Regions from separate parts of the Streptomyces sp. NPDC002156 genome, predicted to be linked through region 1. Evidence: riboswitches for the same ligand, from Rfam matches in the RefSeq annotation. Region 1 holds a riboswitch; each other region holds the start of a gene.
The links. A riboswitch is a leader RNA that binds a small molecule or an ion and turns the genes downstream of it on or off. The one in region 1 is predicted to bind cobalamin.
Positions count from the first base shown of each region.

Region 2: another riboswitch for cobalamin. It lies ahead of metE (5-methyltetrahydropteroyltriglutamate--homocysteine S-methyltransferase); the one in region 1 lies ahead of ACWCRB_RS27690 (ribonucleoside-diphosphate reductase subunit alpha).
Region 3: another riboswitch for cobalamin. It lies ahead of ACWCRB_RS19700 (CbtB domain-containing protein); the one in region 1 lies ahead of ACWCRB_RS27690 (ribonucleoside-diphosphate reductase subunit alpha).

Region 1 covers NZ_JBSFDA010000076.1:22,223-32,306, forward strand. The annotation lists gene ACWCRB_RS27690 (ribonucleoside-diphosphate reductase subunit alpha) at 1-1,745, opposite strand, end outside; cobalamin riboswitch at 1,872-2,020, opposite strand; gene ACWCRB_RS27695 (GNAT family N-acetyltransferase) at 2,098-2,601, opposite strand; gene mctP (monocarboxylate uptake permease MctP) at 2,790-4,421, opposite strand; gene ACWCRB_RS27705 (DUF3311 domain-containing protein) at 4,418-4,696, opposite strand; gene ACWCRB_RS27710 (YbdD/YjiX family protein) at 4,840-5,037, opposite strand; gene ACWCRB_RS27715 (carbon starvation CstA family protein) at 5,012-7,177, opposite strand; gene ACWCRB_RS27720 (GntR family transcriptional regulator) at 7,332-8,096, opposite strand; gene ACWCRB_RS27725 (extracellular solute-binding protein) at 8,497-9,780, shown strand; gene ACWCRB_RS27730 (carbohydrate ABC transporter permease) at 9,911-10,084, shown strand, end outside.
Region 2 covers NZ_JBSFDA010000004.1:26,698-36,781, forward strand. The annotation lists gene metE (5-methyltetrahydropteroyltriglutamate--homocysteine S-methyltransferase) at 1-2,135, opposite strand, end outside; cobalamin riboswitch at 2,288-2,510, opposite strand; gene ACWCRB_RS03215 (hypothetical protein) at 2,664-2,918, shown strand; gene ACWCRB_RS03220 (heavy metal translocating P-type ATPase) at 2,918-5,179, shown strand; gene ACWCRB_RS03225 (copper chaperone PCu(A)C) at 5,176-5,700, shown strand; gene ACWCRB_RS03230 (MFS transporter) at 6,126-7,664, shown strand; gene ACWCRB_RS03235 (beta-ketoacyl-ACP synthase III) at 8,202-9,248, shown strand; partial or broken gene ACWCRB_RS03240 (acyl carrier protein) at 9,245-9,445, shown strand; gene scoE ((3R)-3-[(carboxymethyl)amino]fatty acid oxygenase/decarboxylase) at 9,533-10,084, shown strand, end outside.
Region 3 covers NZ_JBSFDA010000044.1:8,283-18,366, forward strand. The annotation lists gene ACWCRB_RS19655 (tetratricopeptide repeat protein) at 1-428, opposite strand, end outside; gene ACWCRB_RS19660 (oxygenase MpaB family protein) at 486-1,283, opposite strand; gene rraA (ribonuclease E activity regulator RraA) at 1,630-2,112, shown strand; gene ACWCRB_RS19670 (alpha/beta hydrolase) at 2,218-2,913, opposite strand; gene ACWCRB_RS19675 (TetR/AcrR family transcriptional regulator) at 3,004-3,552, shown strand; partial or broken gene ACWCRB_RS19680 (ABC transporter ATP-binding protein) at 3,671-4,140, shown strand; gene ACWCRB_RS19685 (nuclear transport factor 2 family protein) at 4,223-4,369, opposite strand; gene ACWCRB_RS19690 (acyl-CoA dehydrogenase family protein) at 4,395-5,573, opposite strand; gene ACWCRB_RS19695 (CbtA family protein) at 5,732-6,508, opposite strand; gene ACWCRB_RS19700 (CbtB domain-containing protein) at 6,534-6,755, opposite strand; cobalamin riboswitch at 6,793-6,925, opposite strand; gene ACWCRB_RS19705 (histidine phosphatase family protein) at 7,061-7,654, shown strand; gene ACWCRB_RS19710 (ferredoxin) at 7,679-8,101, opposite strand; gene paaE (1,2-phenylacetyl-CoA epoxidase subunit PaaE) at 8,155-9,264, opposite strand; gene paaD (1,2-phenylacetyl-CoA epoxidase subunit PaaD) at 9,264-9,770, opposite strand; gene paaC (1,2-phenylacetyl-CoA epoxidase subunit PaaC) at 9,764-10,084, opposite strand, start outside.

The DNA.
Region 1 (10,084 bases):
TGGAGCACACCACGGGCCGTACGGGTCTTCTCCCAGGCCGGCAGAGGGCCGTTGCGCTCGGCGAGGGCGGCGGAGGCCTCGTACGCGGCGAGCATGATCCGCTCGGCGATCCGCGTGGAGAGGGCCTTGGCCTCGGGCGAGTCGAAGGGGACGCGCAGCTTGAAGAAGACGTCCTGGAGACCCATCGCGCCGAGCCCGACGGGACGCCACCGCGCGTTCGACCGGCCGGCCTGCTCGGTCGGGTAGAAGTTGATGTCGACGACCCGGTCGAGGAAGGTGACGGCGGTGCGGACGGTCTCGTCCAGCCGCTCCCAGTCGAGGTCGCCGGTCTTCTGGTCGACGAACGCGCCCAAGTTCACGGACCCCAGGTTGCAGACCGCCGTCTCCCCGTCGTCCGTGACCTCCAGGATCTCGGTGCACAGGTTCGAGGAGTGGACGACGTTGCCCGGCTCGGCCGTCTGGTTGGCGGTGCGGTTGGCCGCGTCCTTGAAGGTCATCCAGCCCTGGCCGGTCTGCGCGAGCGTACGCATCATGCGGCCGTACAAATCCCGCGCCGGGATGGTCTTGCGGGCGAGCCCGGCGTCCTCGGCCTTGCGGTAGGCGACGTCGAACTCGTCGCCCCACAGGTCGACCAGTTCGGGCACGTCGGCGGGGGAGAACAGCGACCAGAGCGCGTCCGTGTTCACCCGGCGCATGAACTCGTCGGGGATCCAGTGCGCGAGGTTCAGGTTGTGCGTACGGCGGGCGTCCTCACCCGTGTTGTCGCGCAGCTCCAGGAACTCCTCGATGTCGGAGTGCCAGGTCTCCAGGTAGACGGCGGCGGCACCCTTGCGCCGGCCGCCCTGGTTCACGGCGGCGACGGAGGCGTCCAGCGTCTTCAGGAACGGCACGATGCCGTTGGAGTGCCCGTTGGTGCCGCGGATGAGGGACCCGCGCGAGCGGATCCGGCTGTACGACAGCCCGATGCCACCGGCGTGCTTGGAGAGGCGGGCGACCTGGTGGTAGCGGTCGTAGATGGAGTCCAGCTCGTCGATCGGGGAGTCGAGGAGGTAGCAGGACGACATCTGGGGGTGCCGGGTACCGGAGTTGAAGAGGGTGGGGGAGGAGGGGAGGTAGTCGAGGCGGCTCATGAGCCGGTAGAGCGAGGCGACTTCGTCGAATGCGCGGACGCCCGTTTCTGAATCAAGCACAGTGTCATCGGCCAGCCCGCTCGCGACGCGCAGCATGAAGTGCTGGGGCGTCTCGATGACCCGGCGCGTGATCGGGTGGCGCAGGAGGTAGCGGCTGTGGAGGGTCCGCAGCCCGAAGTACCCGAAGCGGTCGTCGCCTTCGACGTCGATCAGGGTGTTCAGACGGTCCGTGTGCAGCCGTACGAACTCGGCGGTGCGGTCGGCGATCAGGCCTTCCCGGTGCCCGACCGCGACCGACTCCGAGAAGGTCGTGACGCCCTGCGAGGCGGCCTCGGCGGCGATGCTGACCGTCAGCAGCCGGGCGGCGAGGCGGGAGTAGGCGGGGTCCTCGGAGATGAGGCCGGCCGCCGCCTCGGTGGCCAGCTCGCGCAGCTCCGACTCGTCGGCCCGCGAGGACCGGCCGCGCAACGCGGCGGCGGCGACCCGGCCGGGGTCGGCGTCGGGGAGGTCGGCGGTCAGCTCGGTCAGGGTCCGCAGCAGCGCGGCTCCGGGACCGTCCGTCTCGACTCGGGCCACTGGGGTCGCTGAAGCCGGTTCGGCTGGCGCGATGGTCACGTGGGGGCTCTCCCTCGCTCGGCACGGGGCCTGGCGGAGGGCAGCGGGGCACACGGACGCCTTACGGGTACGCGCGCGTCCACCGGCCCACTCCACGAGGCCCGGACGTCAGGCGCCCGGACCGGTCGGCCGGGCACACCGTCGGCAGGTCCTCGGACTGGACACGCGCGCAGCCGTGCCAGGGCTATCAGGGCACGAATGCGCACGTGTACACCGTTGCGGGACAGTTCCGGATTCGCACCGGATTCCCCTGCGGCGACAGCGAGCATGAGCATACATCTTGTGCCGGGCCCTGAAGGCACCCCCACATGTTGTGTCGTGTCGGCTTCGGTGGGTGGAGCGACCGGTGCTGTCAGAGCGTCAGCTCGTAGGCGAGCAGGCTCATGTCGAGGTCGGGAATCGGGTTCCAGTCGCGCTCCGGGGCGCGTACGAAGCCCAGGCGCCCGTAGATCCGGTGCGCGGTGCGCATGGCGCTCTGGGTCGACAGGACGACGCGCACACACCCCTCGACGCCCCGGGCCCGCTCGACACAGGCCCGCACGAGCGCCTCACCGGCACCCCGGCCGCGTGCTTCCTCCGCGACCGCCAGCATCCGTATCTCGGCCTCGCCCTCGCGCGCGATGTCGGACATGGGCCCGCCGGCCGGCACGAAGGTCACCCCGCCGAGCAGCCGCCCGTCGGCGACCGCCACCAGCACCTCGGCAGCGGCGGCACGCTTCCCGACGTTCCGCAGCTCGACGAGATACCCGTCACTCTCCCCGAAGTCGAGCAGCCCGTCCCGGAGATAGGCCTCCGCGGTGATCTCCCCGAGCACCTCGTACTCCTCGGGAAGGGCCCGCCTGATCAAAATGTCCATGAGTGGAGTGTGCCGGAGGGGTACGACAACGGACCGCCGATTAAATCCGGCGGCCCACTGTCGCGCCCCATCGCATGGGCGGTTCCGGTGAAGTCGCGTGCGCTGCAGCGCCCCGAAAGGGGCGCGGGGAACTGCGCGACAAGCCCCCACCGGGCCGCAGACAAAGAACCGCGCACCCGGCGGAGCCATCAGTGCGCGGCGGCCCCCGCAGTGGCCGGCGGCAACTCCACCACCACCCCCGGATCCCCCGCGTCGGCCGTGTAGTCCGACGCCGTCGTCTCGTCCAAGCCCTCCGGAGCCTTCAGCGCCTTCAACACAAACGTCAGCACCACCGTCACGACCACATTCAGCACGAACGCCGTCAGCCCGATGTACCCGATCTCCCCGATCCCCGGAATCTCCTTCGCGCTCCCCCCGAAGTGCTTCTGCGTCGGAGACGCGACCCCGTACGCCGCCAGCGTCCCGTACAGCATGCCGACCGCCCACCCGGCCAGCAGCGCCCATCGGTGGAACCAGCGGGTGAACAGACCGCCGACCAGCGCCGGGAAGGTCTGCAGGATCCAAATACCTCCCAGGAGCTGGAAGTTGATCGCGACCGTCTTGTCCATGGTCAGGACGAAGACCAGCGCGCCCACCTTCACCAACAGCGAGACCAGCTTGGAGACCTTGGTCTCCTGCTCCGGAGTCGCGTCGGGCTTCAGGAAGTCCTTGTAGATGTTCCGCGTGAACAGGTTCGCCGCCGCGATGGACATGATGGCCGCCGGGACGAGCGCCCCGATGCCGATCGCCGCGAAGGCGACACCCGCGAACCAGGCCGGGAACATGTTCTCGAACAGCTGCGGGATCGCCAACTGCCCGTTGGTGACCTTGATTCCGGCCGCGATCGCCATGAAGCCCAGCAGTCCGAGCAGACCCAGCATCAGCGAATACAGCGGCAGGATCGTGGAGTTGCGCCGGATCACGTCACGGCTGCGACTGGACAGCACCGCCGTCACGCTGTGCGGGTACATGAACAGCGCGAGCGCCGAGCCGAGCGCCAGCGTGGCGTACGTCCACTGCGAGGCCTCGCCCGGAGCGAGCGCGCCGCGTGGGTTGCCGGTCGCCGGGTTGGTCTGGGAAAAGGCGTCGCCCGCGGCCTTGAAGATCTCGTCGAAGCCGCCCAGCTTGATCGGGATGTAGATGATCGCGACCGCGATGACGAGGTAGATCAGCGCGTCCTTCACGAACGCGATCAGCGCGGGAGCCCGCAGCCCCGACGAGTACGTGTACGCGGCCAGCACACCGAACGCGATCAGCAGCGGCAGATCCTTGACGAACCAGTTGGTGTCCTCGCCGCCGCCGACGCCCATGACATCCAGGACGGCCTGGATGCCGACCAGTTGGAGCGCGATGTACGGCATCGTCGCCAGGATGCCGGTGACCGCGACCGCCAGCGACAGCCCCTTCGAGCCGAACCGGCCGCGCACGAAGTCCGAGGTGGTGACGTACCCGTGCTTGTGCGAGACCGACCACAGACGGGGCAGGAACACGAACATCAGCGGGTAGATGAGGATCGTGTACGGCACCGCGAAGAAGCCGGCCGCGCCCGCCGCGTAGATCGCCGCGGGTACGGCCACGAAGGTGTACGCCGTGTACAGGTCACCGCCGAGCAGGAACCAGGTGACCCAGGTGCCGAACGACCGTCCGCCCAGGCCCCATTCGTCGAGGCTGTTCTCGTTCTCGGCCCTGCGCCAGCGCGAGGCCATGAACCCGATGATCGTGACGGCCAGGAAGAAGATGATGAAGACGGCGAGTGCCACGCCGTTCACGCCGTCGTTCACGCGTCCGCACCGCCCTTCGCGGAGCCCGAGGACACGGCGGCGCGGGCGCGCTGGTCACGCTGCCAGAGCTGGTACGCGGTCATCGTCAGCGCGGTGGATATGACCACCCACAGCATCTGGTACCAGTAGAAGAACGGTATGCCGATAAGAGTCGGTTCGATCTTCGCGTACGAACCCACCCACAGCATCGCGACGAAGGGTGCGAAGAGGCAGAGCCCGATGACGACACGGACCGGTGTCACCACCGGTGGGTTCACTTCAGGCGCTTCTGACATACCAAGGCTCCGTCCCCACGCTGATTTCCTGTGATCACTTGTGCAACGCGCAGGAAATCTAGGGGACGGTTTCGCTTTATGGAACCCCCGTCCGTATAACGGATAACGCCTGTTGGTGAGGGGTGTGTGTCAGCGGTGGAGGGTCAGCAGCAGCGGAACCCCTGCCGGGGATCCCTTTCCTGTCGTTCCGTACGCATCCGCTCGAACTCCCGCCGGGTGGGCACCGGTTGCTCCCCGTGCCCCGACCGGACATGCGAGACATACCGCTCGTACGCCGACTCGTCGGTCAACTCCCGTACGTACCAGCGCACTCCTCTAATCGCCCGACGAGCCCGGCGCAGCACTGCCGACGACCGCACGGCGCTCCTCCTCCTTCTCCTCCTCGCGCTCCTCCTTGGTCGGGAACAGCCCGGCCGGAGCGACGATCTTCGACTCGACGTACGCCGCCTCGCTCAGCGAGGACAGCGCCGGCCGGCGCACATGCCGGATACAGACCCGGGCCGCGTCCACGATCACGACGACGATCAGGATCGCGAGTACGGCGGACAGGACGCCGTCCACCGTCGAGTTGGTGACGATGGTGCGCATGTCGTCCATGCTCTTGGCCGGCGCCAGGACCTCGCCCCGGTCGATACCGTCCTGGTAGACCGACCGCTGCTTGAAGAAGCCGACGCGCGGATCGCTGGAAAACACCTTCTGCCAGCTGGCCGTCAGGGTCACCGTCGCGTCCCAGGCGAGCGGAATCCCGGTGATCCAGGCCCACTTGAGGCGTCCGGACTTCACCAGCAGCGTCGTGCAGACCGCCAGCGCGACCGCCGCGAGCAGCTGGTTGGAGATGCCGAAGATCGGGAAGAGCTGGTTGATCCCGCCGAGCGGCTCGTGCACGCCGACCCAGAGGAAGTAGCCCCACAGCGCGCACACGATCGCGCTGGTGATGACGAGTCCGGGCTTCCAACTCACGTTCTTGAAGGGCCTGTAGAGGTTGCCCAGCATGTCCTGGAGCATGAACCGGCCCACGCGTGTGCCCGCGTCCAGCGCGGTCAGGATGAACAGCGCCTCGAACATGATCGCGAAGTGGTACCAGAACGCGCGCAGCCCGTCCCCGGTCACCTTGGAGAAGATCTCCGAGACCCCGACCGCGAGGGTCGGCGCACCGCCCGTACGCGACAACAGGCTTGCCTCCTCGACCTGTTCGGCCGCCTTGGCCAGCGCGTCCGGCGAGATCGTGTACCCGAGGTTCGCGACCGCCTCCGACGCCGACTGCACGCTGGTGCCGATGACCCCGGCGGGCGCGTTCATCGCGAAGTACAGCCCCGGGTCGATGACGGAGGCGGCGATCAGCGCCATCACGGCGACGGACGACTCCATCAGCATGGAGCCGTACCCGATCATCCGGACCTGCGTCTCCTTCTGGATCATCTTCGGCGTCGTACCGGAGGAGATGAGGGAGTGGAAGCCGGAGAGCGCCCCGCAGGCGATGGTGATGAACACGAACGGGAAGAGCGAACCCGCGAAGACGGGCCCGTCGCCGCGTGAGGCGAAGTCGGTCACCGGGTCCATCTTCAGCGTGGGCAGCGTGACGAGAACGCCCAGGGCGAGCAGCCCGATCGTGCCGATCTTCATGAACGTGGAGAGGTAGTCGCGCGGGGCCAGCAGCATCCACACCGGCAGGATCGACGCGATGAACCCGTACGCCACCAGCCACACGACCAGCGTCGAGGGCGCGAGCGTGAAGGTGTCGGCCCACGACGACTCGGCGACCCAGCGTCCGGCGACCAGTGCGAGCAGCAGCAGCGCCACGCCGATCAGCGAGACCTCGGTGACCCGTCCCGGCCGTAGAACCCGCAGGTAGAAGCCCATCAGCAGGGCGATCGGGATGGTCATGCCGATGGAGAAGGTGCCCCACGGCGAGGCGGCCAGCGCGTTCACGACGACCAGGGCCAGCACGCCCAGAAGGATGATCATGATGGCGAACGCCGCGACCAGCGCCGCCGCCCCGCCGAACGGCCCGATCTCCTCCCGGGCCATCTGCCCGAGCGAGCGTCCGTCGCGGCGGGTGGAGAAGAACAGCACGACCATGTCCTGGACGGCGCCCGCGAAGATGACGCCCACGATGATCCAGATCGTGCCGGGCAAGTACCCCATCTGCGCGGCCAGTACGGGCCCGACCAGCGGACCGGCCCCCGCGATGGCGGCGAAGTGGTGACCGAGCAGCACACGCCGGTCGGTCGGATGGAAGTCGATGCCGTTGTTGAGGCGTTCGGCGGGGGTGGCCCGGGTCCTGTCGACCTTGAGCACCTTGTACGCGATGAACTTCGAGTAGAAGCGATAGGCGATGGCGTACGAGCCGAGGGCCGCCGCGACCATCCACGCGGCTGAGACGTCCTCCCCACGCGCCAGCGCGAGCACGGACCACCCGGTCGCGCCCACCAGCGCGACGAGGGTCCAGATGACGATGGTTCGGGTGTTCGCAGTGCGCACCGGGCCGTCCTCCCGTCCATGCGATGACGCAAGGACGGTAGTGCGGGATGGGGAACAGCGCTACACCGCGTACGTGTGCTGGAGGCTTTTAGGGGCGCGGGGAACTGCGCGAGCAACCACAACGCACCCGCACCCGCCAATGCACCTGAAGCCCCTATTCAATAGGCCGCTTAAGCCGAGCAACGAACTTGTACCGATCCCCCCGATAAACAGACCGCACCCACTCCACCGGCTGCCCGTCCTTGTCCAGCGAATGCCGCGACAGCATCAGCATCGGCAACCCCACATCCGTACCGAGCAACCCCGCCTCACGCGGAGTGGCCAGCGAGGTCTCGATCGTCTCCTCCGCCTCCGCCAGGTGCACGTCGTACACCTCGGCAAGAGCCGTGTACAGGGACGTGTACTTCACAAGCGACCGGCGCAACGCCGGAAACCGCTTGGCGGAGAGGTGGGTGGTCTCGATGGCCATCGGCTCACCGTTGGCCATCCGCAGCCGCTCGATGCGCAGCACCCGCCCGCCCGCCGTGATGTCGAGCAGCTCGGCGAGCGTGTCGTCGGCGGTGATGTACCCGATGTCGAGAAGCTGCGAGGTGGGTTCGAGGCCCTGCGCGCGCATGTCCTCGGTGTACGAGGTGAGTTGCAGCGCCTGCGAGACCTTCGGCTTGGCGACGAACGTGCCCTTGCCCTGGATGCGTTCGAGCCGGCCCTCGACGACCAGCTCCTGAAGGGCCTGGCGGACGGTCGTGCGGGAGGTGTCGAACTCCGCCGCCAGCGTGCGCTCGGGCGGGACCGGCGTGCCTGGTGCCTGGGTCTCCGTCATATCGAGCAGATGCTTCTTCAGACGGTAGTACTTGGGCACGCGCGCGGTACGGACGGTAGCCCCACCCTCGTTCTCCGCACTGCTCACGTCGGTGCTCATGCTCCGCCTTCCCGGCTCCTGGTGCCGCTACGGCCGGCGTCCCGCCGGTCCACGCCCACATCGTGGCACGGCTCACGCCGCGATTGACCTGTGAATGGTCTCGTCGGACCCGCGCGCGCTCCGTGATCCCCTCTGTATACCTTCACGCCCCTCGCTGGTCTAGTCCACCGTACGGAAACCCGCACTCACCTCGCACCCCACTGCTCCCTCGGAGTGGTCTACCTCGAACCGGACACGTGTGCAGGGTATTTCCGCCACCTTCTTACTTAAAGGTCCCTGCATATGTAGGTCGCATAACGGCTGGTCAGAGATGTTCACGGACTCTTGACACGCAGTTTGGTCTGAGCCAAGCTCCGCCTACTGGTCTACACCATTGGTCCAGGTCCCTGAGGAGGGTGGCGTGAAGCGCAAGCTGATAGCCGCGATCGGTATCGCGGGCATGATGGTCTCCATCGCGGCATGCGGGGACAGTGACAGCGGAAGCTCGGACAACACCGGAGCCGACGCCAAGGAACTGACCGTCTGGCTGACCGTGGACGCGCAGAACAACTGGCCCGAGCTGGTGAAGGCCGCCGACGCCGCGCTGGTGAAGAAGCACCCCGGCATCAAGATCAACCACGAGTACTACGGCTGGCCCGACAAGAACGCCAAGCTCGACGCCGTTCTCGCCACCGACAAGGCGCCCGACGTGGTCGAGATGGGCAACACCGAGATGCTCAGCTACATGGTCAAGGGTGCCTTCGCCCCCGTCGACCCGGCGAAGTTCGAGAACTCGGCCGCCTGGCTCGACGGCCTCAAGGCCTCCGTCACCTACGAGGGCAAGACGTACGGCGTCCCCTACTACGCCGGTGGCCGCGTCGCCAACTGGCGCAAGGACGTGGCCGCTTCGGTCGGCGTCAAGTCGACACCGAAGACGTACGCCGAACTCACCTCCGCCCTGGACAAGATCCAGAAGAAGGAGGGCGACAAGTACAACGCCTGGTACCAGCCCACCCGCGACTGGTACGCCGCCATGTCCTTCGTCTACGACGCCGGCGGCTCGATCGCCGAGGAGTCGGGCGGTCAGTGGAAGGCGACCCTCTCCTCGCCGGAGTCCGTCAAGGGCCTCACGGAGTTCAAGAACGTCATCGACAAGTACATGCACGGTGACAAGACCAAGGACGAGTCCGACCGCTACATCGTCTACGGCCAGGGCAAGACCAGCATGATCTTCGCCGCCGCCTGGGAGGGCGCGACCGCCGAGGCGCCGGAGAACGACAAGACCGGCAAGCTCAAGGGCAACCTGGAGAACTTCGTCATGCCCGGCCCGTCCGGCAAGAACATGCCGGTGTTCCTGGGCGGTTCGGACCTCGCCATCCCGGTGAAGTCGGACGCGCAGACGGTCGCCGCCGAGTGGATCGACGCCTACACCGGCGCCGGCGGCCAGAAGGGCCTGATGGCCAAGGGCAACCTGCCCAACAACAAGACCGACCTCGCCACCCTGAAGAGCGACCCGGCGACGGCGGTCCCGGCCACGGCGGCCGAGTCCAACTGGTTCGTGCCGATGGCACCGGGCTGGGGCCAGGTCGAGAAGGCCCAGATCCTCCAGACGATGCTGCAGAGCATCGGCACCGGAAAGAAGACGGTCGAGGAAGCCGCGAAGGAAGCGGACGCGGCGATCGACAAGGTCATCAACGTCAAGTAGCGGACCGGCGCGGGGCCCTGTCACGGGGAGGGCCCCGCTCGCTCGCCACGCGCAGGACCCGCCGGCCACAGGCGGGACCTGGACGACCGTCATGACCGTACGACCTGAGGGACCGCTGAGGAGTGCGCGGATGAGTGCCGCTGATACGACCACCCCTGCCAAACTGCCGCCGTCGACACGGCACGCGCCGCCATCACCGCCGACCGGCGGCCCGGACATCCCACGGAGAAAGCGGACGGCCAAGGGCGCCGCCGCGATTCCGTGGGCCCTGCTGGCCCCCTGTCTGCTGATCCTCGTGCTGGTC
Region 2 (10,084 bases), on a different contig from region 1:
CGCGGGGAGTGGATGTCGTAGACGCCGGGTCCGGCCTCGCGCGGGTAGCCGTGGGCGGCGAGTTCGCGGGCGACCTGCATGTGGGAGCGGGCGGCTTCCAAGCTGATGACGTCGGCGTCCAGGTCGTCGATCGCCTGGACGATGTCGCCGAACTCGGCGTAGCACATGTGCGTGTGGATCTGGGTGCCCGGCCGGACACCGCCGGTGCTCAGCCGGAACGCCTCCGTGGCCCAGACCAGGTAGGCGGAATGGTCGGCGGCCCGCAGCGGCAGCGTCTCGCGCAGGGCGGGCTCATCCACCTGGATGACCGAAGTCCCGGCTGCCTCAAGGTCGTTGACCTCGTCACGCAGGGCGAGGGCGACCTGGCGGGCGGTGTCGCCGAGAGGCTGGTCGTCGCGGACGAAGGACCAGGCCAGCATGGTGACCGGCCCGGTGAGCATGCCCTTGACCGGGCGTGAGGTGAGGGACTGGGCGTACGTCGTCCAGCGCACCGTCATCGGTTCGGGGCGGGAGATGTCGCCGGCCAGGATCGGCGGGCGGACATAGCGGGTGCCGTAGGACTGCACCCAGCCGTGCCGCGTCGCGAGGTACCCCGTCAGTTGCTCGGCGAAGTACTGGACCATGTCGTTGCGTTCGGGTTCGCCGTGGACGAGGACGTCGATGCCGGTCTTCTCCTGGAAGGCGATCACCTCGCCGATCTCCGTCCTGATGCGATCCTCGTACGCCGCCTGGTCGATCCGGCCCGTCCTCAAGTCGGCGCGGGCGGTGCGCAGTTCGCCGGTCTGCGGGAAGGAGCCGATGGTGGTGGTCGGCAGCAACGGCAGGCGCAGGTGCGCGCGTTGGGTCCTGGCACGCTCGCCGTAGGGCTGTGAGCGGCGGGCGTGGGCGTCCGTGACGGCGGCCGTACGGGCCCGTACGGCGGGGTCGCGGGTGATCGGCGAGGTGGCCCGGGCGGCCAAGTCAGCGCGGTTGGCGGCCAGTTCGCCGGTGATCGCGTCGGTGCCCTGGGAGAGGCCCTTGGCGAGGGCGACGATCTCGGCGGTCTTCTGCCGCGCGAAGGCCAGCCAGCGCAGGATCTGCGGATCGATGTCCTGCTCCAGGGCCGTGTCGAGCGGCACGTGGAGGAGGGAGCAGGACGCCGACACGTCGACCCGGTCGGCCAGGCCGAGCAGGGTGCCCAGCGTCGACAGCGACTTCTCCAGGTCGTTGACCCAGATGTTGCGGCCGTTGACGACCCCGGCGATCAGACGCTTGCCGGGTAGCCCGCCCACGGCCGCGAGGGTGTCGAGGTTGGCGGCCGCGGCGTCGGTGAAGTCCAGCGCGAGTCCGTCGACGGGCGCCTTGGCCAGGACGGGCAGGGCGTCGCCGAGCCGGTCGAAGTAGGACGCGACCAGCAGCTTCGGCCGGTCGGTGAGCCCACAGAGGTCACGGTAGGCGCGGGCGGCGGCGTTCAGCTCGGCCGGAGTGCGGTCCTGGACCAGAGCCGGCTCATCGAGTTGCACCCACTCGGCGCCCGCCGCCCGCAGATCGGCGAGGACCTCGGCGTACACCGGCAGCAGCCGGTCCAGGAGCGTCAGCGGGTCGAAGCCGGCGGCGACACCGGGCGCGGGCTTGGCCAGCAGCAGATAGGTGACGGGACCCACGAGGACGGGGCGGGCGGCGAGGCCCAGCGCCAGGGCCTCGCCCAGCTCGGTGACCTGCTTGGCCGAGTCGGTCGTGAAGACCGTGCCCGGGCCCAACTCCGGGACGAGATAGTGGTAGTTGGTGTCGAACCACTTGGTCATCTCCAGCGGCGCCACGTCCTGCGTGCCCCGCGCCATCGCGAAGTAGCCGTCCAGCGCGTCGGCCTCGACGGCCGCGCGGTGGCGTTCCGGGATCGCGCCGACCATCACGGTCGTGTCGAGGACGTGGTCGTAGTACGAGAAGTCGCCGGTCGGGACCTCGTCGATGCCGGCGTCGGCGAGCCGGCGCCAGTTGGTGGCGCGCAGCTCGGTCGCGGTGGTGCGGAGGGCGTCGGCGCCGGAACGGCCCTTCCAGTAGCCCTCGATGGCCTTCTTCAGTTCCCGGTTCGGGCCCTGACGGGGGTAGCCGTACACGGTGGACCGTGCTGCCGCGGCTGCGGACTTCGCTGTCACGGAAATCTCCTTCGCGAGATATCTCCCTGGGATCCCGGGACGGGACGAGGGCGCGAAGGGAACGACACACCGGGCGGACGCACGACGGCCGTCCCACCGGATATGTACGCCGACCCGCCCACGAGGTCACCGGGATGTCCGCGCACGAGTGCTTCGTACGCGGGCAACGGGCAGGTCTTCGGACTCGCGAGCACGCCCTCCGACCGGAGGACACCTACTGGCCGTCGCTTCCCAGACCCTGTTCACCGGATCCAGTGCGTATGACGGCGGTCGTTCTCGCTCACCGCTGCGGGGCAGTCCCGGATTCCCACCGGGTTCCCTCTTACGACGCATCCCGCCTGGCGGACGGGGCGAACCAGCTGCACGGACCAGCCTAAGGGGCAGCACCCGGGCGCGGTGGATCACGTCCGGCATATGTGACGTGCACCATACGGCTGCCCCGGAACCCGGCCCACATCCGGTCCGACTACTCAACCGGTACGGCGCGATCCGAGCGACGTCGTACGACGTGACTTGGAGACGCGGTTGATGGACGAGTCCCGGCAATCCTCCTTATCCAGTGCGGGTGCGGTCCTGCGGAGAGCGGCGCCCCCGCCCGCACTCTGCGGCTTCCTCCTGCTGCTGGCCCTGATCTTCACGGTGTCCTACGCCGCCGGGACCGCCTCCGGACCCGTCGCGCCCGGCATGCATGACACCGGCACAGGCACGGGCGGCGGCGGTACCGGCGAGATCGACGACCTGGACGACATGGGCGACATGGACATGAGCGGAGGAGGCAACTGATGGGTGCCGAACCCACGACCGTCCTGGTGACCACCGATCTGACCGTCGGCGGCATGACCTGCGCGGCCTGCGTCACCCGCGTCGAGAAGAAGCTCGGCAGGCTGGACGGCGTCACGGCCACCGTGAATCTCGCCACCGGGCGGGCCCGGGTGAGCCACCCTGCGGACGTCAGCCCCGACGAACTCGTCGCGACCGTGGAGAAGGCCGGCTACACGGCCGCCCTCCCCGAACCGCCCAGGAAACGGCAGGCCACGGACGACGGTGAGCCAGAGGAGACGACGCGCGAACGGGACCGGCTGGCCGTGACGGCCCTGCTCGCGGTGCCCGTGCTGGTCCTGTCGATGGTGCCCGCGCTCCAGTTCAGCAACTGGCAGTGGCTGTGCTTCGTACTGGCCGCGCCCGTCGCCGTGTGGGGCGCCTGGCCCTTCCACGAGCGGGCGGTACGGGGACTGCGGCACTCCGCCGCGACCATGGACACCCTGGTCTCGCTGGGCGTCGTGGCGTCCTTCGCCTGGTCGGCGTACGCGCTCTTCCTCGGTGGTGCCGGCGCCCCCGGCATGCGGATGCCGTTCACGCTCCTGCCGTCCGCCTCCGACGGCGTCGCCCACATCTACCTCGAAGCGGCTGTCGGCGTACCGCTGTTCGTGCTCGCGGGCCGCTTCCTGGAGGCGCGGGCCCGGCACGGGACCGGGGCGGCACTGCGGTCGCTGGCCAGGCTCGCCGCCAAGGAGGTGTCGGTCCGGGAGGACGGCGGCTCCGAACGGCTCGTCCCCATCGAGGAGTTGACGGTCAGTCAGGTCTTCGTCGTGCGGCCGGGGGAGCGGGTCGCCACCGACGGCGAGGTGGCCGAGGGAAGTTCGGCCGTGGACCTGTCCCTGGTCACGGGGGAGAGCGAACCGGTCGAGGTCGGGCCCGGCTCGGCCGTGGTCGGCGGTGCCGTCAACGCGGGCGGGCTGCTGCTCGTACGCGCAACGGCCGTCGGCGCCGACACCCAACTCGCCCGCATCACCCGGCTGGTGACAGAGGCTCAGGCCGGCAAGGCGCGTGCCCAGCGGCTGGCCGACACGGTGGCCGGTGTCTTCGTGCCCGTCGTGCTGGCGCTGGCCGCGACCGTGCTCGGGTTCTGGCTGGGCGCCGGGGCCGATCCGCAGGCGGCGATCACCGCGTGCGTGGCCGTCCTGGTCGTGGCCTGCCCGTGCGCGCTGGGCCTCGCGACCCCGACCGCGCTGATGGCCGCGACCGGCCGGGGCGCTCAGCTGGGTGTCCTCGTCACCGGTCCGCAGGCGCTGGAGGGGCTTCAGCACATCGACGCCGTCGTCCTCGACAAGACCGGCACGCTGACCTCGGGACACATGACCGTCGCCCGGGTCACCGCCGTACCGGACGGGCTCGGACGCGACGAGTTGCTGCGCCTGGCGGGGGCCGTCGAGTCGGGCTCGGAACACCCGCTGGGCCGGGCTGTCACCGCGTACTCCCGGCGGGAGTCGGGTGAGCAATGGCTGCCGGAGGTGAGTGACTTCGGTGCCCTGCCGGGGCGGGGTGTCCGCGGCCGGGTCGAGGACCGGCTGGTCGAAGTCCTCGCGCCGGACGACGAGTTGCCCGCCGCGCTCGCCGATGCTCTGGCCGTGGCCGAAGCCGCCGCCCACACCCCCGTGCTGGTCCGGGTGGACGGTACGTCCGAGGCGCTGATCGAGATCGGTGACGTCGTACGACCCGGCAGCTACCGTGCCGTCGAACGGTTGCGGCGCCTCGGTGTGCACCCCGTGCTCGCCACCGGCGACCGCGAGGCGCCCGCCCGTGCCGTCGCGTCCGCCCTGGGCATCGACGAGGTGCACACCCGCCTCACACCCGAGGGCAAGGCCGAACTCGTCCTGGACCTCCAGGAACAGGGCTACCGGGTCGCGGTCGTCGGGGACGGCGTGAACGACGCCGCCGCGCTGGCCGGCGCCGACCTCGGGATCGCGATGGGCAGCGGTACGGACGTCGCCATCGGGGCCGCCGACGTCACGCTGGTGCGCGGAGACATCGAGGCCCTCGCGGACGCGGTCCGGCTCGCCCGGCGCACGCTGGGCACGATCCGCGTCAACCTGGTGTGGGCCTTCGGCTACAACGTCGTCACCGTCCCGCTGGCCATGGTCGGTCTGCTCAACCCGATGCTCGCCGCGGCCGCCATGTCCGCCAGCTCGGTGCTCGTCGTCGCCAACAGCCTGCGGCTGCGCGCCTGGCAGCCCTCACCCGCCTCCCGGAGACACACCCCATGAGCGACCGATCCCCTTGGCGGCCGACGCGCCGTCGGCTCACCGACGCCCTGCTCGCCGCGCTCGCGCCCGTCGGCGTGTGCGGCCTCGCCCTCGGCGGTCTGAGCACCTGGACGGCGTACGGCAACGCCGGCACCCCGCCGCGCGTCGCGGTCACCGAGGGCCGGATGTTCCTGCCCACCGGAGACACCCCGGAGACGGCGGCCTTCTTCCGGATCGTCAACAGCGGGGGATCGGCCGACCGGTTGCTGAAGGTGACGTCCGCCGGGGTCGGGAAGGGGGCCCTCACCCTCAGCCGCCACCTGATGACCGGCGCGCGCACCGCTTCCGCGGAGACGGTGACCTCGGCCGAGATCCCCGCCGGAGACCGCCTCGCCATGTCCCCGGACGGCCTCGACGTGATCGTGCCGGTCAGGGCCGGCTGGCAACCCGGTGACCTCGTCTCCTTCACCCTGCACTTCGAGCACAGCGGAGCGGTGAGGACGCTGGCGGTGGTGGTCCGCCCGGGCGAGGACGGGGCGTAACTCCGGTTCCCGGCCTCAATGTTCGCCCACGGTCCTGGCTGGTTCCCGTCAAGTGCCGTCGCAGCAAAGGAAAATGGGCCGTGGACGCGGGAACTCGAACCCGCTCGCGGCCGACTACTGGTTCGGCAGGGCGTCCTGTCACCCGCCGGCCACCGTGTGCAAGAGGAAGGTTCTGGACAATGCCCGGAAAATAGCCGCGACTTTGCCCGGTATTCCTGAAGTCCGCTTTTCGTCAGTCGCCATTCGGTGGTCGCCGACTGTCGGATTTCAGTGCTGCCCTGAATTATCGTGAACGCCCGTAGTGCGTCGAGAAGTTGGGCATTCCCAAGCCCGATCCGTGCTGCTACGGTGACTCGAAATTATCGACCTGTTGAATTCCGTCACCCGGAATTCCGAATTCTGTGCTCCCGAGGAGGTGATCGATGATGTCCGCGACAGATCCGGAAAAGGCCTCGCTCCGAAAGCCGCTCGGTCTTCCTCTGCTCGTTCTGGCATCGGCGCAGCTGGTCATCTCGCTCGACTACAACATCGTGTATGTCGCCCTGCCCGACATCGGCGCCGGACTGGGGTTCTCCGACCACGACCTGCAGTGGGTGGTGAGCGCCTACGTCGTGGCCACCGGAGGTTTCCTGCTGCTGGGCGGCCGAGCGGCGGACCTGCTCGGACGACGCCGTATGTTCGTCCTGGCGGCGCTGCTGTACGCGGGGTCGTCCCTGGTGGGCGGACTGTCCCAGACGCCCGGCCTCCTGGTCGCCGTCAGGGCGGTCCAGGGCATCGGCGGGTCCCTGCTGTTCCCGGCGACGCTGTCCCTGATCACCACCTTGTACGACGAAGGGCCCGACAGGAACCGGGCGTTGGCGGTGTGGGGCGCTGCCGGGGCCGGCGGCCTCTGCTTCGGGTCCCTCCTCGGCGGGGTCCTGGTGGAGGCGTTCGGCTGGCCGTCGGTGTTCTTCGTCAACGTGCCGATCGCCGGAGTCCTCGCGGTGGCCGGGTGGCTGCTCTTCCCGGCGGACGGACCGTGGGACCGTACGCGGCACTTCGACGCGGCGGGCGCGCTGACCGCGACCGGTGGAACCACACTCCTGGTGTTCCTGCTGGTCCAGGCTCCCGCCGAGGGCTGGGGCACACCGGTGGCCCTCACCAGCGCGGGGCTGTCCGTCTGCCTGCTGACGCTCTTCGCCGTCGTGGAGCGCCGCTCCCGTGAACCACTCGTACCGGCACGGCTGTTCGCCCACCGGGGCCTGCTGGTGGCGATGGGGGTGACCGCGCTGTTCAGTGCCACGTTCAGTTCGGTGCCGTACTTCCTGACGCTGTACTTCCAGACCGTCCACGGCTACAGCGCTGTCGCGACCGGGCTCGCGTTCCTCGTGCCCGCCGTGGTGGTGGCCGCCGGTACGCAGGCCGGCGAACGGGCCGTGTCCGCGTTCGGCGTGCGCCGCATGCTGGTCGGCGGCATGGCGCTGGGCGCCGCCGGAGCCGGAGCCCTCGGTCTGGGCCTCACCTCGGACGGCTCGTATCCCGCACTGCTGCCGGGGATCGTGCTGCTGAGCCTCGGCCAGGGCGCCGTGTGGACGGGGATGTGGATCGCCGCGTCCGCCGGGGTGGCAGCCGGCGACCAGGGCATCGCCTCGGGACTGGCATCGACGACCCTGCAGGTGGGCGGCGCGGTGGGCCTCGCGCTACTCGTGGCGGTCGCCGGGGGAGTGGGGCAGAGCGCCACGGGGGCTGAGCTCCTCGACGGCATCCGTACCGCCGTCTTCGCGACGGCGGCGGGCATCGGTTGCGGGGCGATCGCGTTGGGCGTGTTCGGGGGTACGGCCTGGGGTGGCCGGGGTGGCCGGGGTGGCCGGGGTGGCCGGGGTGGCCGGGGTGGCCGGGGTGCGCGGGGCGGCCGGGTCGGCCGGAGTGCCCGGGTTGGGCGGGGTGGCCGGGCTGCCAAGACTTCCCGGACCAGCGGGCCTTAGGCCCTGCCTTCCCGACCGCCCTGCTCGACTTTCCCGTCTGCCCGTCTGCCCGTCTGCCCGTCTGCCCGTCTGCCCGTCTGCCCGTCTGTCCGTCTGCCTCGCCCGCTTACCGCTCGCCCCGCTTGCTTGCCTCGCTTGCCCGCTTGCCTATCCCGCCCGCCCTGCTTGCTTCGCCCCCGCTCCGCTTCCCCGCTCGTCTGTTTCGCCCGCTTGCCCGCCCCGCTCACCCCCCTCCCGACCGACCTCCCTGCTCGCCTGCCTTGCCCGCTCGCCTACTTCGCCCGCCTGCCCCGCTCGATGGCCTCGCCCCACTTGCCCGCTCGCCCGCCCCACTTGCCCGCCCGCTTGGTTGCCTCGCCCGCCCCGCCCCACTTGCCCGCTCACCTCGCCCGCTTGCCCTCCCGCCGCCCCGCTTGCCCCTCCCGCCTTCCCGACCGCCTCCCGTGCTCGCCCCCTTCCCTTCCTGACCTCCCTTCCCGACCTCCGTTCCCGTGTCCGGGCCCCCGGTCCGTCCTCCGTCATGCCAGGAGAACCCCCATGTCCACTACCGCCGCCGGTCTCCACGCCCCTCCCGCCGCCGTCCTGTGCGGGCTGGGCGGATGGGTGCCGTCCCGGGTGGTGACCAACGAGCAGCTCGCGCGTCGGCTCGACACCGACGACGCGTGGATCCGGTCCCGGACCGGGATCCGCCGGCGGCACGTCGTCGACCCCGGCCAGGCCACCTCGGACCTGGCCGTCGAGGCCGGCCGCCGTGCTCTCGCCGCCGCCGCGACGGACCGGGTGGACGCCGTCGTCGTCGCCACGGCGACCCCGGACCGTCCCTGCCCGGCCACCGCGCCCGCGGTTGCCGCACGGCTAGGGCTGACAGGGGCTGCGGCCTTCGATATCGGCGCCGTGTGCACGGGGTTCGTGTACGGGCTCGCCTCGGCCGCCGGACTGATCGCGGCCGGGGTGGCCCAACGGGTCCTGCTCATCGGGGCGGACACCTACTCCACGATCGTGGACCCGCTGGACCGGGCCAACGCGATCATCTTCGGCGACGGCGCCGGAGCCGTCGTCCTGCGTGCCGGGCACTCCGACGAACCCGGCGCCGTCGGCCACTTCGACCTCGGCAGCGACGGAGTCCACGAGGACCTGATCACGGTCGCCGCAGGTGGCTCCCGGCAGCGCTCCACGCCGGGCGAACCCAGCCGCGAGGAACGGCACTTCGCCATGCGCGGCAAGGAGGTCTACCGCCACGCGGTGACCCGTGTGGCCGAGTCCGCGCGGGCCACGCTGTCCCGGGCCGGATGGAAGATCGACGACGTCGACCACTTCGTACCGCACCAGGCCAATCTGCGGATCCTGCACTCGGTCGCCGACGACCTGGGCCTCCCACGGGAGCGGTGCGTGACCCATGTCGAGTCCGTCGGCAACACGGGCGCCGCGTCCATCCCGCTCGCCCTCGCCGACGCCGCCGCCCGGCAGACGGTCGGCCCCGGCGACCGGCTGCTGCTCACCGCCTTCGGCGGCGGCCTCACCTGGGGCTCCTGCCTCCTCACCTGGCCCTCACTCCCTCAACAGGAACGGACGACGTCACCATGACCACCACGTACGGCCAACTGGTCGAGATCCTCGCGAGACTCCACGACGCCCCCGCCGACCGGCTCCGCCCCGAGGCGACCCTCGGCGAACTGGACGTCGACTCCCTGACCACGGTCGAGATCAGCATCCGCATCGAGCGCGACCTCGGAGTGCGCGTCGGCGACGACGAACTCCGGCCCGACCTCACCCTCGGCGACCTCGCCGGACTCGTGGACACCCGCCGAGACACCCGCCGAACGACCGTCTGCCCCACGCCGTCCGACCCCCGGAAGGAAACAACACCCATGCAGATCAAGGAACAGCCCGGCAACGCGATCGGCGCGACGGTCGAGGGATTCGACCACACCACCGCCACGGACGCCGACGTAGCGGCCCTCAAGAACACCGTCTACACGAAGAAGATCGCCGTCCTGAAGGGCCAGCACCTCTCACCTCAGGAGTTCCTCGCACTCGGCAGGCTGCTCGGCCGCCCGGAGACGTACTACGAGCCGATGTACAAGCACCCGGAGGTCCCGGAGGTGTTCGTGTCCTCCAACGTGCCGGAGAACGGCAAGCAGATAGGTGTCCCCAAGACGGGCAAGTTCTGGCACGCCGACTACCAGTTCATGCCGGACCCCTTCGGGATCACCCTCATCCTCCCCCAGGTCGTTCCCGAGAAGAACCGCGGCACGTACTTCATCGACATGGGCCGGGCGTACGAGAAGCTGCCCGAGGAGCTCAAGAAGGAGATCGGCGGGACGTACTGCCGGCACTCCGTGCGCAAGTACTTCAAGATCCGGCCCCACGACGTCTACCGGCCCCTCTCCGAGATCATCGAGGAGGTCGAGCGGAAGACC
Region 3 (10,084 bases), on a different contig from region 1:
TTCAAGTCACGGTGGACGATGCCCTGTTGGTGGGTGTAGGCGAGGGCGGCGGCGACCTGGTCGGCGATGTCGACGACGTCCGGGACGGGCAGCGGATGATGCTTGTTGTCCTCCAGGAGCTGGCTCAGGTTGCGCCCCTCCAGCAGTTCCATGACGAGATAGAGCACCCCGTCGGACTCGCCGAAGTCGTGCACGACGGTCACCCCGCGGTGCTGCAGCGCGGCGGCCACCCGGGCCTCGCGCCGAAAGCGCTCCCGCAGGACGCGGGTGAAGGAGTGGTCGTGGTGCGGCCCGAGCGGCTTCAGGCACTTCACGGCGACCTGCCGCCCGAGCGACTCGTCGCGAGCGCGCCACACTTCCCCCATGCCACCGCGCCCGATCAGATCGAGCAGCCGGTACCGGCCCTGGATCAGTCTGGTGTCCGCCATGTCCTGCTGCCGCCCCCGGTTCCGTTCGCCCTCCCCTGGCCCGTCCAGTATGGCGAGCTATCGTCCGAGTTTGTACGGCGCGGGGTGCGAGCCGGGGCCGACCCGTGACACGGCCCGCAGGATGTGTTTGGGCGGCAGTTGCCACCGCACACGTGCGGGAACGCAGCGCAGCAGGGTGCCCGTGGCACGTAACTGCCGGGTGACGGTGGGTGGTTCGGGTGCGGCTCGGCCGTACAACTCGTGGGCGTACGGCGGCAGAGAGGCGTACGCCAGCTGCGCCACGCGCCGCCACAGCACCTCACGCGCCGGGACGAGCAGGGGATGCGTCGGTGGACGGAGCAGGAAGTCGTCAACTTCGTGTGCGTCGGCTCCGGCGGCCAGCTCGGGCCTGACCTTGTCGAAGTAGGCGGCCAGTTCGGCCCGGTCCGCGGGTACGTCGGCGGGGTCGAGGCCCACCAGCCGGGCGCTGACCAGGTGTTCGCGGATGTACCGGTCGGCGTGGGCGTCGGTGAGCGGGTATCCGGAGCGGCGCAGTACGTGCAGACAGGAGTCGATCTCGGCGCAGTGCACCCACAGCAGCAGTCCGGGTTCGCCGACGCCGTACCGCTCCCCCGTGTCCGGGTCGACCGCGGACAGCATGCTGTGGATCTTCCGTACGCGGGCGCCCGCCTTCTCGGCCGCCTCCGTGGTCCCGTACGTCGTCGTGGCGAGGAAGTGCACGGTGCGCATCAGCCGGCCCCAGGCGTCCTTCCGGAAGTCCGAGTTCTGCATGACTCCGCCCACCGCGCGCGGGTGCAGCGCCTGGAGGTAGAACGCGCGGATTCCGGCGACCCACATCATGGGGTCGCCATGCATCTGCCAGGTCACGGAAGTTGGGCCGAACAGCCCCGGGTCGCCTGCGGATATGCCGTCCACGCGGCCAGTTTGCCCGGTCTTTCCGGCCGCCGACCTCTTAGTCCGCCTCACCGACGCCACCCTTCTGCTCGCCAACCACGGCCGTCATCACGGCCTCCTGCAGGCCGCCCACGCGGCCGGGGAACCGGAGGAGACAGGCAAACTGTTCCTCCTACCTACTACTCCACGGCCACCCCACCCGTCCCCTTACCCCCGAACAGGCCGCCGCGCTCGCGCCCCTCCCGTCCCGACGGCCGGACACGACGTGAGCGCGGCAGCCGACCGCCCGAAAGGCGTACTCCCTCTCATGCCCGACTCCCCCGCCCCGCTGCCCACCGCGGACCTCGTCGACCAGTACGGCGCCGAACTGCGCGTCTGCGACCTCCAGTTCCGCCAGTTCGGCGGCCACCGCTCCTTCACCGGCACGGTCCGCACGGTCTCCTGCCACGAGGACAACGGCCTGCTGCGCGACCTGCTGCGAACCCCGGGCCACGGCGACGTCCTCGTCGTCGACGGCCAGGGCTCCCTGCGCACCGCCCTGGTCGGCGACCTCATCGCCGGGGCCGCCCAGGACAACGGGTGGGCCGGTCTGGTCCTGCACGGAGCCGTCCGCGATTCCGCCGCCCTCGCAACCCTCGAACTCGGCATCAAGGCCCTGGGCACCATCCCGCGCAAGAGCAGCAAGGCCGCCGAGGGCGCGGTCGACGTGCCCGTCGTCATCGGCGGTGTCACCTTCCGCCCGGGCGACCGGCTCCACGCCGACGACGACGGCATCGTCCTCCTCCCGTAGGACCTCACGCATCGCCCTCATGGCCCTGAGCATCGGCAGCGGCACGGAGCCGGAAAGACAGTCAGTCCTTCGGTACACCGCAGTCCACAAGGGGTTTCGGAGCGTTCACAGCCCGAGGATCAGTTCGCGTACGGCGGCCGGCCGGGACAGGAACGGGTGATGGCCCGCGTCGAGTTCCACGACGCTGCCCGCCCGGCCCGCGAACTCGCGCTGCCGTTCGGCGGGGGTGCCTCTGTCCTGGGCGCAGACGAGGTACGTCGAGGGCACGTGCCGCCACGCCGCTGCCTTCACCGGCTGTTCGAGGACCGCCAGGCTCTGCCGGGCCGTCCTGTCCACGGCCTGCCGCTGGATCTGCTCATCGCAGTCCTGGAGGAAGGTCTCGGCCAGAGCATCGGGCCGGACGGTGAAGGTGCCTGCCTCGGGATCGATGTCGAGAAACGGGGCGGGCTCCTCGCCGCCGAGCGCGGAGAGGCTCTGCCCGACCTCGGGCAGGTAGCTCGACACGAGCAGCAGGTGGTGCACGGCGTCGATGCCGGCAGCCGCCTCCGCGGTGACGATCCCGCCGTAGCTGTGGGCGACCACGACGGTCGGCTCGTCGCTCGCGGTCAGTACGTCCCGGACCGCGGCGACGTCCTCGGCCAGCCCGGGTCCGCCCGCGCCCGCCGCCTCACCCGTCTCCCCGCAGCTCGGCAGGGCGGGTGCCTCGCTGAGGACACCCCGCTCGGCCAGCAGCTCACCGGTTCGGTGCCACCACCACGATCCGTCCCTGACGCATGCCCCGTGCACGAAAACGACCCTCATCACGACCCCTTCGTCTTCCTTCACTCGCGAGCTTCGCTTGCCTCTTAAATGACATTAGACGTACTGGTTATTACGTGAAAAAGTGGCTCGATGGGCAGGCAGCGGCAGCCACAGATCAGGGAGCGGCTGCTCGCCGCGTGCACCGACTACTCGCTCGAACACGGGCTCCCCGACCGGCTGGAGCCGCTGGCCACGGCCGCGGGTACCTCCAGCCGGATGCTGATCTACCACTTCGGAACCCGTGACGGACTGCTCCGCGAGATCCTCGGACAGGCCCGGCAGCGCCAGCTCCAGGCCTTCACCGACCTGATACGCCTGCGACCCGACGAGCCCTACCCGACGACCCTCGCCCGCGCCTGGTCCGCGATCTCCGGGCCGGAAGGCCAGCCCTACCTCCGTATGTTCAGCCGACTGCACGACACCGCGGGCGAGCCCTTGTGGCCAGGCTTCCGGCGGACCGCGACCACCGACTGGCTCGCGCCCCTCGAGGCTGGCATGCGCAGCCTCGGACGCCCCGAGCTGGCCACCGTCGTGCTCGCCGTCATCCGCGGCCTCCTCATGGACCTGGACGCGACCGGCGACGCCCCACGCACACACCGGGCCTTCCATGACTTCCTCAACACGATCGACAGCGCCTGAGAACGTGTCCGTGAGCTGTTCAGGAGGCTTGGCCGGTTGTGGTGACGGGTGAGAGACCGGCGCGCTGCGGAATCGGCGGAGCATACGGGGGCGCGATGGGCAGGCGGTGACCGCAGCCATGCTGCAGGTGGCGGATGTGCACAAGTCGTACGGTCGAGGTGCCAGCGCCGTCCATGCTCTGCGTGGCGTTTCCTTCGAGGTCCCCCGGGGGGACTCGTCGCTCTCAAGGGACGCTCGGGCTCGGGCAAGACCACCCTGCTCAACATCGTCGGTGGTCTGGACGAGCCGGACAGCGGACACGTCACCGTCGACGGGCTGCAGCTGCGGGACCAGGATGAGGACGCCCTCCTCGCGCTGCGCCGGGAGCGCATCGGCTTCGTCTTCCAGTCGTTCCGGCTCATTCCCATCCTCACGGCCGCCGAGAACGTGGGCGTGCCGCTGCGCTTGCGAAGGGCGGACCCGCGCGAGCGGCGGGAGCGCGTCGAACTGCTGCTGTCGCTCGTGGGGCTCGCGGACCATGCCGCGCAGCGCCGGAGCGAGCTGTCGGGCGGGCAGCGCCAGCGCGTCGCCGTCGCCCGCGCCCTGGCCCCGCCCCGCACCCACCCGCCGCGAGATCGACCAGTTCTTCCGCACCATGTACGGCCTGTGACCGGCCTCCGGCAACGGCTGCTCAGTACATGGTGTTGTCGTTGATCGACGTCTCCGGGATGTCCTGGATGACGTCCCAGTGCTCGACGATCCGGCCCTTATCGAACCGGAAGATGTCCATGAGCGCGGCGCCGCGGTCGGTCGCGTCGTACGTCCTCTTGTAGTGCACCGCCACCAGGTTCTTCTCGCCGCCGTCAGCGGCGCACCCTGGGCATCCCCAGCCCGATCCACGAGATGATCTCCCGCTGGATCTCGTTGTTGCCGCCCCCGAAGGTGAAGATCACCGCCGAGCGGTAGCCGCGTTCCAGTTCGCCGTGGAGGATCTCGCCGGCCGAGCCCTCCTTCAGCGCGCCCGGGGCGGCGACGATCTCCAGGAGCCAGGCGTAGGCCTCGCGGCGGGCCTCGGAGCCGTACACCTTGACCGCGGAGGCGTCCTGCGGGGTGAGGGTGCCTTCCTGGACGGCGTTCACCATCTGCCAGTTGAGGAGTTTCATCGCGTCGAGCCTGGTGTGGGTCTGGGCGAGGCGGCGGCGCACCCAGGGCAGGTCGATGACTCGGCGGCCGTCGGCGAGTTTCGTCTCCATCGCCCAGCGCTGTACGTCGTGCAGCGAGCGGATGGCCATGGTGCCGTGTGCGGCGAGGGTGACGCGTTCGTGGTTGAGCTGGTTGGTGATCAGCCGCCAGCCCTGGTTCTCCTCGCCGACGCGGTGGGCGACGGGGACGCGGACGTTCTCGTAGTAGCTGGCGGTGGTGTCGTGCGAGGCGAGGGTGCGGATGAGGGTGCAGGAGTAGCCGGGGTCGGTGGTCGGCATCAGGAGCATGGTGATGCCCTTGTGCGGCGGGGCGTCCGGGTCCGTACGGACGGCGAGCCACACCCAGTCCGCCGTGTCGCCGTTCGTCGTCCAGATCTTCTGGCCGTTGACGACGTACTCGTCGCCGTCCCGTACCGCGCGCGTCTTCAGGGCGGCCAGGTCGGTGCCCGCCTCCGGCTCGCTGTAGCCGATCGCGAAGTCGATCTCACCGGCCAGGATCTTCGGCAGGAAGTACGTCTTCTGCTCGTCACTGCCGTACCGCATGATCGTCGGTCCGACGGTGTTGAGCGCCATGAGCGGCAGCGGTACGCCCGCCTGGGCGGCCTCGTCGAAGAAGATGAACTGTTCCATCGGGGTCAGCCCGCGTCCCCCGTACTCCTGCGGCCAGCCGACGCCGAGCCAGCGGTCGGCGCCGAGGCGGCGGATGGTGTCGCGGTAGAAGCGCTTCTGGGCGGCCGGGTCGCCGAACCGCGAGTAGGCGCGGTCCGGCACCAACTCGGCGAAGTAGGCACGGAGTTCGGTGCGCAGTCGCTGCTGCTCGGGCGTGTATTCGAGATGCACGGCGCCTCCTGCTGGCTCCCCTGGGCCGGACCTGTCGGCGCACACGGTAGAACGTGTTCCAGAAATTGGGAATGGCGGTGCGCGTACGGGTGGGTGCACACATGCCTGAGGGGGTCCCGGACGTCCGGGACCCCCTCACGGCTGGAGCCGCGAACTGCTCAGTGCGCCACAGGAGTTGCCTGCGACTCAGCGCCGCTCGCGCCGACGGCCGCCGTCGCCCTCGGCACCAGCAGCCGTTCCGCCAGCAGGCCGAAGACCAGGCCGAACGCGGTCCACATGGTCGTCTGGATGGCGAGGGTCGCCACGCGGTACTGCCACAGCAGGCTCGCGGAGAAGCCTTCCGGGACCTCGTTGGTGAACGACGGGAGGAACGCGTACGCGAGTCCGACGGCCAGGACGAAGAAGGCGCCCGCGGCGAGGGTCGCGTTCCAGTTGCCCAGGCTCGGCGCGAGCCGCTTGCCCAGGATCACCGCGCCGACGGCCAGCAGCACGCTCAGCGCGACCATCAGGAAGAACAGCGCGGTGCGCTGGTTGAGGGTGTTCTCGTCGCCGACGGCGGGCGGGTTGGCGGGGTACTTGAGGAACGGCACGACGTACACGGCGAGCAGCCCGGCCCCCGCGAGGAGCAGCGCGGTCGCGCGCGGCCCGAAGCGGCCGACCCGGCCGAGCGCGAAGCAGTACGCGAGGGCGGCGATCCCGCCGAACGCGACGCCGTAGACGAGGACACCGGTGCCCAGGCCCGCGGTGGACTGCAGGGCGCGGGAGACGAGTTCCTCGCCGCCGTGCTCGTGCGCGGCATGCGCCTCCTCGAAGGCGATGGCGTCGTCGACGAGCGGCTCGGCCAGGAGGTAGGCGACGACCCAGGCGAGCGCGCCCGCGACAAGGCCCGCGAGCATGCCGCGGACCAGGAGGTTTCTGACAGTGGTGGAGTTCATCGGCTCGTACGTTTCCCTGTCGTCGTCAGTGGCAGGGGAAGCCGAGGAGGTGACGGGCGTCGTGCACCCATTCGTGCACGCCCTCGCCGGACACCAGGGAGGTGGCGCCCTGTTCGGCGCCGACGAAGTAGAGCAGTACCAGCATCAGTACGCCGAAGAAGACCGCCCAGGGGGCGATCGCCCCGATCGGCAGCTTCGCGGGTACGGCGGTGGGGGCAGCGGTCGGCTGAACGGCGGACTGTGCCATGACAGGACCTCCTGGGGGAACTCGCGTCCCGTATCGGTGGTGCGGAGGACGACAGCCACGGGTCTGACTTGCCCCCGGACCGCACCGGGCAGGGTGCGTACGGGGCTTACAGTGGCGCGACCGTGCCGGATTCCCACCGGCTTCCGTCGAACTGTCGTCAATATCGACGAGAACGTACCGCGAAGCGGGGATCCGGCCAAGGGCGCATGGGACGGCGTACGGCGCTCCGGTGCGCCGTACGCTGCCTCAAATTCCGTACATGACAACGACATTGGGGCGGGAATGAGCAGCGCGGGAGCGATTGGATGACGAGCCGAGTGATGTTGATCTCACCGGCGATCAGCGCGGCCCTGCGGGAGGCCCGGTTCGACGACGACTGTTCCCTGGACGAGTCGGGCCTGCGGCTCGCCCGGGCGGCGGCGGGGACGCTGCCGCCGGTCTCCCGGGTCTGGGTCTCCCCCACCGCGCGCTGCCGGGAGACGGCTCGGGCACTGGGCCTCGACTCCGTGTCCGTCCCCGGCCCGGCCGGCCTGGACGCGGGACGCTGGCGCGGTGCGACCCTCACCGAGGTGACGGAGAAGGAACCCGAGGCGCTGGCCCAGTGGCTGACGGACCCCCAGTCGGCCCCGCACGGCGGCGAGTCGGTCCACGCGCTGTGCGACCGGGTCGCACGCTGGCTGGACGACACGGCGGCCCAGGTCGCGGGCCGCTCCGTCGCGGTCGTCGAGCCGGAGGTCGTACGGGCGGTGACGGTACGGGTGCTGGGGGCGCCCGGGTCGGCGTTCTGGCGGATCGACGTTCCGCCGTTGACGGCAACGGAGTTGAGTGGTCGGGCGGGGCGCTGGAACGTACGGGTGGGGTGGCGGCTCGGGGCGCCGCACGGGGAGTACGAGGAGTAGCGGGAGTGCCGGACGAGGGCTCTCTCAGGCGCCACCGTCGCGCACGGCCCCCGGCGTCCCCAGCGTCCGGATGAAGTCCGCGCACGCCTGTGCGCACTCGCGGCATGCCTTCGACGCGTCCTCGGCTCCGAGGTGGTCGTCGAGGATCTGGGCGGTCTCCAGGCAGACCGTGCGGCACCAATCCAGTTGGACGCGGAGCGCGGCCTCGTCCTGGGGTGCCTGTTCGGAGAGCAGGCGGCAGGTCGCGTCGCACACTTCAGCGCACAGGATGCCCTTGCGGCGTGCGAGGGCGTCGTCGGCGGATCCGTCCGGGTCGACGTAGCTCGCGCGCAGTGCGGCCGCCCGTGCGCACTCGGTGCATGCCTGGGCGCAGACGAACCGGTCCTCCAGGAACCGGAAGAGTTCCTCTTGCGAAGGCGAAGACGTATGCGTAGTCGTAGGGGTCACTTCGATCGGGTTGCCGCAACCGGCCCCGACAAACCCGGCCATGCCCTTCCGGGTCAGGTGTCGTAGTCGACGGTCAGGGTCTCCGAGACGGGGAACGACTGGCAGGTCAGGACGTAGCCCGCGGCGACCTCGGCGGGTTCCAGGGCATAGTTGCGGCGCATGTCCGCCTCGCCCGAGGTGACCAGGGCCCGGCAGGTGCCGCAGACGCCGCCCTTGCAGGCGAACGGCAGGTCGGGGCGGGTGCGGGCGGCCCCGTCCAGGACGGTCGTCTCCCGGGACAGCGCGGTCGTCGTGGAGCGGCCGTCGAGGGTGATCGTGACCCGGCTCACCGGACCCTCCACCGCAGCGTCCGTGTGCTGGACCTCGTGGAGCGGCTGATCGTCGGCGTAGAAGAGCTCCTGGTGGACGCGGCCCGCGGGCACGCCCAACTCGGCCAGCAGTTGCTGGGCGTCGCGGACCATGCCGTGCGGTCCGCACAGCCACCAGTGGTCGGTGCCGGGCACGTCGACAAGGCCGGAGAGCAGCGCGGTGAGCCGTTCGGCGTCCAGGCGGCCGGAGAACAGCTCGGCCTCGCGCGGTTCGCGCGACAGTACGTGCCCCAGCTGGAAGCGCGTACGGTACAGGTCCTTCAGGTCCGCGAGTTCGTCGGCGAACATCACGGTGTCCGTACGCCGGTTGCCGTACAGGAGGGTGACCTGTGAGCGGTCGTCGGCGGCCAGGATCGACTCGGCGATCGACATCATCGGGGTGATGCCGGAGCCCGCCGCGATCAGGACATGGCGGCCGGGTGCGGTCAGGTCGGGGGTGAAGGCGCCGGTCGGGGTCATCACGTCGAGCACGTCACCGGGGCGCACCTCGTCGACCAGCCAGGACGAGAACAGGCCGCCGGGCACCACCCGTACGCCGATGCGCGGCTGCTCGCCGGCCGGCGAGCAGATCGAGTACGACCGCCGCTCCTCGTGCCCCTCGAACTCCCGGCGCAGGGTGAGCGACTGCCCGGGCGCGAAGGCGTACTCGGCGGCCAGGCCGTCCGGCACCTCGAAGCCGACGGTGACGGCGTCCGCGCACAGCCGTCGTACGTGGGTGACCTTCAGGGCGTGAAAGACCGGGCGGCGACGGGCTGTTGCCGCCGGGACGGTGACCGGGGAGACGGTCGCGGCCATCAGATCTCCTTGACGTACTCGAACGGCTCGCGGCAGGCGCGGCAGCGCCACAGGGCCTTGCAGGACGTGGCGGCGAACCGGGAGGTCTCCTCCGTGTCCGCCGAGCCGCAGCGGGGGCAGGGCACTGTGCGGCGGGTGGGCAGCAGCGAGAGGGCGACCGGGCCGTGGGGTGCGGCGCCGGGCGGGGCGATGCCGTGCTCGGTGAGCTTGCGGCGGCCCGCCGGGGTGATCCAGTCGCTGGTCCAGGGCGGATCGAGGACGGTACGGATCTCCACGCGCGCGTACCCCGCTGCCCGTAGCCGGGCGGCGACGGCGGCGCGCATCTCGGCCATCGCCGGGCAGCCGGAGTAGGTCGGCGTCAGGCTCGCGACGACCGTGCCGTCCTCGGTCAGTTCGACGCCCCGCAGAACGCCCAGGTCGGCCAGGGTGAGCATGGGCAACTCGGGGTCCGGCACCTGGGCGGCGATCCGCCGAGCGCGCCGGGCATCGAGCAGGGTGCTCACCATGTCGCCTCCGGGTGGGCGCGGGCCACGCTCTGCAACTCGGCAAGGAGCGGGGCGAGATGCTCGGTGTGCTCGCCGCCGCGGCCCGATCCGGGCAGCGGCCGGTACACCGGCATGGGCAGTCCGGCGGCGTCGGTGACCTGACGCAGGACGACGACGACCTCGTCCCGTACGTCGTACGCCGTGAACAACTCACCCAGGTACGGGGCGACCTGCTCCTGGGCCCGGCGGATCCGCCGATGCGACTCGTCCGTGCCGTCCCCCAGGCGCACCGCCCACTCGGCGGCGTACTGCCGGTGGTAGGCCAGCTCCTTCGC